Regions from separate parts of the Exiguobacterium sp. s80 genome, predicted to be linked through region 1. Evidence: predicted binding sites of a transcription regulator. Region 1 holds the regulator's gene; the other holds the start of a gene.
The links. The regulator Rex, encoded in region 1, represses fermentation and respiration genes when NADH is low (regulators of the CRP and FNR family bind a similar motif). The targets are predictions, from matches to a motif close to TTGTGAAATATTTCACAA.

Region 1 (4,427 bases):
CATAGTCGACAAGTGCGTTCTCAAGCACCATCTTCGAATCAAGATCGAGGTGATTGGTCGGCTCATCGAGAATGAGGACGTTCGTTTTGCGTAATTTTAACTTCGCGAGGGCGAGGCGTCCGCGCTCGCCGCCGGATAATTCATGAACGAGCTTGAAGACATCATCACCACTGAACAGGAATTGACCGAGGACGGACCGGACTTGTTGTTCCCGCATCAACGGCCACTCGTTCCAAATTTCATCGATGACCCGGTTGCGGTCGTTGAGCTCGGCCTGCTCCTGATCGTAGTAGCCGACGGAAACGCCGGTCCCGAAACGATGTTCACCGAATAACGGTTTAATCCGGTTGACAAGAACTTTCAGTAACGTCGATTTTCCGATTCCGTTCGGACCAACGAGCGCGAGGGATTCGCCGCGTTGTAAGCGGAACGTGATGCCTTTTGAGACGGCTTCTTCATAGCCGACCGCGAGTTGCGTGACTTGTAACACATCGTTCCCACTTTGTTTTTCAATCGGGAACGACAGGACGGTGCTGCGTTCATCCCCATCCGGACGATCAATCCGGTCGACTTTTTCAAGACGTTTGCGGACGCTTTGTGCGCGTTTCGTCGTCGTCGCCCGTGCGATGTTACGCTGGATGAAGTCTTGCATCTTCGCGATGTCTTCCTGTTGCTGTTCGAACTGCTTCATCTCTTGTTCATACAGTGCTGCCTTTTGTTCCAAGTACTTCGTGTAGTTGCCGGTAAACTTCCGGCAGACGTTCCGTGACAGTTCATAGACGACGTTGACGACCTGGTCGAGGAAGTAACGGTCATGGGAGACGATCAAGACCGCTCCACGGTAACCAGCCAGGTAACTTTCGAGCCAAGAGAGTGTATCGATGTCGAGGTGGTTCGTCGGCTCGTCAAGAATCAACAGCTCAGGTGCCTGGAGCAACATCTTCGCCAGTGCGAGTCGCGTCCGTTGTCCACCGGATAGCGTCTGGATCCGGCGTGAATAATCGTCCGGATAAAAACGCATCCCGTGCAGGACGGAGCGGATGTTGGCTTCGAACTGGTAACCGCCGGCGTCCGAGAAGTCATGTTGGGCCTGATCGTATGTTTTCAACAGACGGTCGTAAGCAACAGCATCATTCAAGATATGGTCCATTCCCATCTCAATCTCCATCCGACGGAGCGAACGTTCCTGCTCTTGCAGATGCTCGAACACGGTCAACATTTCATTCCAAATCGTTTCATTCGACTCAAGACCACTGTCCTGGGCGAGGTAACCGATTTTCACTTCCTTACTCTTCATGATCTCACCAGAGTCATGACTGAGCTCTCCGGCGATGATTTTTAAAAGTGTTGATTTTCCGGCACCATTTCGTCCGACGAGCGCAATCCGGTCCCGCTCCTGCACTTCGAGTTTAATATTGTCTAAAATCGGCTCAACACCGAATGATTTTGATAGTTGGTTCACTTGTAAGAGAATCATAAAAACATCCATCCTTCCACCCTTTAGTCTATCATGAAAAAAACGCAGGAGTCCCGTGGAATATATTATTTGTTAGTCTATGTGAAGTGGTTTACAATCAAAGAGAATAGAATTCTTTGCATTGATTTGGGTGCCACGTCAGAACGTGGCCGAAGGGGGAACTGCAGTATGAATGGGCCAGACACAAAAATACCACAAGCGACGGCGAAACGACTGCCGTTATATTATCGTTTCATTCAGAGTCTTTATAACTCAGGCAAGCTGCGCGTCTCTTCAGCAGAGCTCAGTGAAGCGGTCAAAGTCGATTCAGCGACGATCCGCCGCGATTTTTCCTACTTTGGGGCGTTAGGGAAAAAAGGATACGGTTACAACGTACAACATCTATTGACGTTTTTCCGAAAGACACTGAATCAGGATGAAGTCACGAATGTGGCACTTGTCGGGGTCGGACATCTCGGAACGGCGTTTGCAAATTATAACTTTTTAAAGAATAATAGTACTCGGATAGTCGTTGCGTTTGATGCGGACGAAAACAAGGTCGGAACAACGACGCAAGACGTTCCTATCTATCATGTCTCTGACATGAAAGAGCAAATCGAAGCGAACAAGGTTGATGTCGCCATCTTGACGGTCCCATCCCAGTTCGCACAGTCAGTAGCGGATGAGTTAGTTGAGTATGGTGTGACCGGAATCCTGAACTTTACACCGGCGCGGTTGAACGTACCGGCCCATGTTCGGGTCCATCACATCGATTTGTCGATCGAGTTGCAGTCACTAGTTTATTTCATGAAGCATTATTCGCAATCAGCTGAAGGAGTGAAATCATAATGGAAAACCTTATTCCATCAACCATCGCGTTCATCGGACCAGGGAGCATCGCTTTAATCGGTGCCGTCGCGTTGATCATCTTCGGACCGAAAAAATTACCGGAGCTCGGTCGTGCTGCCGGTCAGACGTTAAAAGAGTTCAAGAGTGCGACACACGGCATCATGGACGATGATAAAGACAACAAGGATGAATCGAAAGAGAAGTGATTAAATTATGGCGATTGATCAAGAACAGAGTGTGACATCGCATCTAGACGAGTTGCGCAAGCGGATCGTCTGGTCACTCATCATCGTCGTCGTCTTGTTCGCCGCGGCCTTTCCGCTCGTCCGACCGCTCGTGCGTTTTCTGCAGTCGGACCTGAAAGAGCTCGGCATCGGATTGAATGCCTTTAATGTGGCCGATCCCCTGATGTTGTACTTGAATTTAGCGTTCATCATCGCGGTCGTCCTGGCTTCACCATTTTGGATGTACCAGCTATGGGCGTTCATCCGACCCGGTTTATTCGAACAGGAACAAAAAGCGACCTTGACGTATATTCCGGTCACGTTTTTCTTATTTTTGTCCGGAATCGCGTTCTCTTATTTTTGGTTACTTCCGTTTCTACTCAAAGTATCGACGGAACTTGGGCAAGAGCTCGGCATCGAGCAAGTCATCGGGGTCGAAAACTATTTCAGTTTCTTAATCCGGCTGACGATTCCGTTCGGTGTCTTGTTCCAACTGCCGGTCGTGACGATGTTCTTGACCCGTCTTGGACTCGTGACGCCATTGTTCATGCGGAAAAATCGGAAATATGCGTACTTTGCGCTGTTTGTCATCGCGGCTTTAATCTCTCCACCGGATGTGACGTCACATCTGATGATTTCGGTACCGTTGTTCGTCCTCTATGAAATCAGCATCATGATTTCAGCCCGGACGTACAAAAAAGTACTGATTCTTGAGCAACAGGCGGAGCTTAAGAGACAAGCGGATTTGATGCGTGAGTTGAATAAGTAACAGTCTCCTCTCGGTCGTTTCGGCGACGGAGAGATTTTTGTTTGGAAGCGCTCTTTTTATATTGAAAAAGTGAATCGATATGGTTTATACTGATTACAAGAATATGAGGGGGCTTAGCTCAGCTGGGAGAGCGTTTGGCTGGCAGCCAAAAGGTCGTCGGTTCGAGCCCGATAGTCTCCATATGTACATCACTTGGCATTTGCCGAGTGGTGTTTTTTGTTATAGTGGTGGCGGCAAAACAGAAGCTTACAGCCTGGATGATGTTGATGAACCGATTGAAGTCGTTTTCTGTGTTTATCCTTTTGAGGGAATGGGAAATTTCTTAATAGGTAATCAAGAGGGGGAAGCATTATGAATCCATTTACGACGTTAATTGCCTTCATCGTCGGCTGTCTTGTTCTGTATCTCGGAATCCGTGATAAGAACGGTTGGTTGATTGGTGTCGCGCTGATTCCGTTAGCAATTGTTGCGTATAGCGTCATCTATCTCATCATTCAAGTTTCAGCCTAGAAACTCCTTTTTTAAGGAAGTTTCTTTTTTTTTGAAACATAACTGGTAAACTGTAAGTATATGACAGTATAGACAGTTGAAACGAGGGAGGGCATTTCAGGATGGAACAAACGCTCCGCGAGGAACGATTACAGGCGTTGACGGTTGCTTATATCGAAAAAAATCAATTGCAGAATAAAAGTTGGGTCATCGCTGCCTTGATGGCGACAGCAGGAACGTTTACGGAAATCTTCAGCACGACCATGTACTTGAGTCTGTTACCGCTTGTCTTTCTCGTGTTTGATCTCCCGTTTCGACTCGAAAAACGAAAAATCCTGGCGCGCTATCTCTCAAGCGACCAAGTGACGAACCAATCGTTGCTGTGGCTCGGGATTCAATTCGTCTTGTACGGTTCGCTGTACACCGTGATACTTGAGACGAAAGAGATGTCGATCTGGAAAATTGCCCTTTGGATGCTGATCATCCTCGCACCGGTCTATTACGTTACGGACTGGTTGTTTAAAAAGATTGCCCGGTCAGGCGATCCCGACTTCGTCAGTGATAAAGAAATTCATGCGAATGTTAAAGAAGTGGAGGAGTGACAGGGTGAGTACATTGATTGAAAAACATACACGGCTCC
Region 2 (4,427 bases), on a different contig from region 1:
TTGTCCGGTTGGAATAGCCACCGCGCGCATCGAGAATCGTGACACCACGACCAAGTTCTTTTGTGATGACGTCGTTGATTTCATCTGCTTTTTCACAAATGATAATACATTGTTTAGAAGCAGAGTAAAAACTATAGACCGTTTGCAACGCCTTGGCGCGAACGAAGCTCATAATTAATGCATACATAACATGTTTTAAGTCGAAGACTAGCCAAACTAAGATATAGATCACTAAATCCTGCATTAAAAAAATACGCGGGAGCGGCCAGTTATGAAAGCGGGCATAAAAGAACTTTCCGAGGATGTCGAGTCCACCTGTCGAAGCGCCGCCAAAGAAGATTAATGCCATTGCGAGTCCGGAAACTAACCCTGCAAAAATGGAGGCGACGAGAGGATCGTTTAATGACTCAGGAACCACTTGTGTTGGAATCCAATCAATTAAAAATGAAGAAATAAGGACGATAATTCCTGAAAGTAGCATGAATCGTTTTCTTAAGAAGCGAAAACCAAGTAAGAAAAGCGGGATATTCAAGACAAGTTGGGTCAGTCCGATAGGCGTATTGAACAACTCTTGGAAAATAAGTGTGATTCCCATGATGCCGCCAGATCCAATGTCATTTGGAGATAATAAAAGGCTGATATAAAGGGAGTAAAGAAGTGTACCGATTAAAAGGAAACTGATTTTTTCTGTTCGTTTTTTCTTGCTCGTTTGTTTAGTCTTCATTGTGATTGATGAGAAATCCTCATGCTCCTCCTTTGTAAAGTATCTGCCTGCAAGAGTACGCCTATATAGCATTAAATTCAACCCCTCAACTGAAAAATATCGTAAAAAAAATGTGACGCGGGTCGAAAGGAATTGAGTGAATTGAAAAAAATCCTTTTATTTTTATGCTGTGCGCTCATTGGATTAAGCGCAGGTTCCGTTTTTATGTTGCATTACTCGAGGGAATCCCCTGACAATAAGTGGCGTGATGGAGCACTGGTCACCCGATATGTCGGAACATCGGTTACAAATACAAATGCAATGACAGGATTTATTGAACGATTTCCATTTTCAGACGCACTTAAACAAGTAAAGATTGAAGGGACTACCGTCTCCTTACGTTATGAAGTGACGGGTAAATCCAGAAAAGAATGGGTCGGGACAAATCATGAATGGATTGATCCGTCTACACCCTCTTTTATCAAAAGTCGATTTTCGCAACTCGTCATGCACCATACGCTGGCTCTTTTTTTAGCGATTCCTAATGTAATGACAGTTGAAATTCAATATACGGATCCTGTATCAATCCTTCAAATTAAAATCACGCGTAATGATTTTGAAGGGTATACACCACGCGATATTGAGCGAGCTTCGACGTCCACTAACCGCTTTAATCGTGTAGTTATTGACGACTATGTATTAGTTGAATCAAGACGAAAATCCTTTCTAGAATACTTCCGTTCACAACTCAAAATATACCCGTAAAGTAGTTGTATCTAGCAAGAAAAAGCTTTTTTCACAAACTTGACACAATGGTATCGTTTACATGTCATTCTTTCGTAAAAACCTTAAATAAGGGGTAGGCAGGGGTTGAACATCTTATAAGATGGAAGTATGATAATAAGTGAACAAACATTGTGAAGTGTTGAACAAGAAGAAAGCGAGGTTTCTACAATGAATGAAGTAGAAGCATTAGAAGGGCTAAGAAATAAAGCGGTTAAATCAACTAAAATGCTACAAATGCGTCCACTCGAATATTTAGTTCGTGCCATGCTTGCTGGAGTATTCATCGGTTTTGCTATCATATTTACACTCAAAGCAATCAACGGACTTTATCTAAATGAATCGGCTGCGATGACGCTCGTCGGTGGATTAACTTTTGGTGTTGCGCTTGTCTTAATCGTCTACGGCGGTGCAGAACTGTTTACAGGAAATACGATGTATTTTACTACGGCGACGATGCGTGGATACACTACAAAAATGGATACGTTTAAAGTATGGACGATTTGTTTGATTGGTAATGGTCTCGGAGGACTTGCCTTCGCGTTACTCTTTTCGCAAACTGGAATCATTCAAGAGTTAGGCGCAAACAACTGGTTGTTCGCTGTCTCTGAATCGAAAATCCATCACTCGACATGGGAAATTTTTACGCGAGCAATCTTCTGTAACTGGATGGTTTGTTTAGCGATTTTCATTCCGAAAAACATGAAAAATGAATTGGCACAAATCATGATGATGATGGTTTTAGTTGCTGTCTTCTTCGCATCAGGTTTTGACCATGTCATTGCCAATATGGCATTGTTCTCAATCGCGCTTGTCGTACCTCACCCAGAGGCGATTTCATTTGCCGGAGCAATCCATAACTTAATTCCTGCTCTCTTCGGTAACATCATCGGTGGAGCACTCTTCATGGGAATGGTTTACACATGGTTGAATAAAGAAAAGCTAGAAGTGGATCAATCAAAACAACAAGCTGCGACAATCAACATCGCGACGAAAAAAAAAGCATAAAGAAAAGGTAAGGTAGCGACGGGTTTTCCCGCCTCCCTTACCTTTTTCTTTATTCGAGATGTTGGAAGCGATCGACATCTGCTGCGAGTTCTTCATAGATCGATTCGACGATTTGAGCATCATCGAACAGACCGAGAACATTTTCGTCAGGTAGTGCATCGACTGGGGAAGTAAAATAGAGCACAGCCGTCAATAATAATTGTTCTTGTTCTTCCTTCATCGAAAAACGTTTTTGATAAAGGGCACGTAACATCTCAAGTAACTGTTTAAGTTGGAAATACAGCACGAGTTCTGCTTCACGTTCGATATCAGACCCTTCTTCTGAAGCGATATCTTTTGTTAAATGTGCTAAGCCAACTTCTCCTCGAATCAATAAATCTTCCTGTGCTTTGTGATCTCCGACTAACGCCAATGCCTGACGGTGGAAATATGTGTAAGCGGATTTAAAATCTCCTGGTACGAATTCCATGTTCAACACTCCTTCTCTACACCTAGTTTCACCTTATTTCTTGCAAAATTGCAACTCTTTCGTGAAAATAAGAGTAAGAGACGAAAGGGGATTACATAATGCCGACTCAAGAACAACTCAAAAAGTATGCAGCACTCGCTGTACGTACAGGAATCAATTTGCAATCCGGTCAGCAACTAGAAATTCGTGCTGGCATCGAAAATGCACCACTTGTTCGTGAAATTACACGTGTTGCTTACGAAGTAGGCGCATCGAACGTTTACGTGCAATGGTCAGATGATGAAATGACGAAAATCCGTTATTTCGATGCACCGGAAGATTCGTTTGACGCATTTCCAGAGTGGTTAAAAGCACGGTTCGATCAGTTAGCTGATGAAAAGACAGCCTTCTTATCTGTCGTCAGTGAAGATCCAGATCTTTTAAACGGAGTCGAGTCGAGTCGTATCGCGCGCGCGAATAAAGCAGCAGGAGTTGCACTAGCCAATTGGCGTAAATTCGTCATGAGCGACAATGTAAGCTGGTGTGTCGTTGCTGCACCTTCAGATGCTTGGGCGGCTAAGGTATTCCCGGACTCGGAAAACGCTGTAGAAGAGCTATGGGAAGCGATTTTAAAGGCAACTCGTGTCGATCAAGCAGATCCAGTCGCTGCATGGGAGAAACATGATCACAATCTCCGTACGAAAGCGACATTCTTGACGGAGAAAAAATATAAAACACTTCATTACTCGGCACCAGGGACGGAATTATCGATCGAGTTACCAGAGCGTCATGTATGGCTCGGTGGTGGTGGACCGAATGCGGACGGTGTTGATTTCATCGCGAACCTTCCGACGGAGGAGGTCTTTACGTTACCGAAGAAGACAGGAGTCAACGGTCATGTCTCGAGTACGAAGCCACTCAGCTACAGCGGAAACTTGATTGATGGCTTTACGCTTTGGTTTGAAGATGGGAAAATCGTCAAAGCAGAAGCGAAACAGGGTCAAGCGGCATTAGATGAGTTGATTTCGCTCGACGAAGGAGCACGTTATCTCGGAGAAGTAGCTCTCGTGCCGCACCATTCACCAATCTCTGACTCGGGCATCTTGTTCTATAATACGTTGTTCGATGAGAATGCCTCATGTCACCTCGCGATTGGTCGTGCCTACTCGACGTGCCTTGAGAATGGACCAAGTTTATCGAATGAAGAATTAGCCGAGCAAGGGGCGAATGATTCGATGACGCATGTTGATTTCATGATTGGCTCAGCAGATATGGCAATCGATGGCGAATTAGCAGACGGTACACGCGAAGCGTTAATGCGTAACGGCAACTGGTCAATTTAAGGATGAGCCGAATGGAGGCTAAAAAAGTAACAGGAACGGGTATCCGTTCCTGTTACTTTTTTGTGTTTAAGGAAAGTATTCGTATTAAAGTTCTTCACCGATGATTTTTACTTCGGTCTCGAGGAGAATCCCGAATTTATCC

Region 2: the regulator Rex is predicted to act here: its motif matches at 1,619-1,636, upstream of KNP94_RS10790 (formate/nitrite transporter family protein).

What each region holds. Positions count from the first base shown of each region.
Region 1 covers NZ_JACSMP010000009.1:117,989-122,415, reverse strand. Annotated here, with positions in the region: gene KNP94_RS13930 (ABC-F family ATP-binding cassette domain-containing protein) at 1-1,477, opposite strand, end outside; gene KNP94_RS13925 (redox-sensing transcriptional repressor Rex) at 1,646-2,305, shown strand; gene KNP94_RS13920 (twin-arginine translocase TatA/TatE family subunit) at 2,305-2,511, shown strand; gene tatC (twin-arginine translocase subunit TatC) at 2,519-3,298, shown strand; tRNA gene KNP94_RS13910 (tRNA-Ala) at 3,406-3,478, shown strand; gene KNP94_RS13905 (hypothetical protein) at 3,650-3,808, shown strand; gene KNP94_RS13900 (hypothetical protein) at 3,910-4,389, shown strand; gene KNP94_RS13895 (hypothetical protein) at 4,394-4,427, shown strand, end outside.
Region 2 covers NZ_JACSMP010000005.1:110,574-115,000, reverse strand. Annotated here, with positions in the region: gene KNP94_RS10800 (YitT family protein) at 1-724, opposite strand, end outside; gene KNP94_RS10795 (hypothetical protein) at 857-1,468, shown strand; gene KNP94_RS10790 (formate/nitrite transporter family protein) at 1,658-2,494, shown strand; gene KNP94_RS10785 (DUF1232 domain-containing protein) at 2,544-2,963, opposite strand; gene KNP94_RS10780 (aminopeptidase) at 3,062-4,285, shown strand; gene murB (UDP-N-acetylmuramate dehydrogenase) at 4,370-4,427, opposite strand, start outside.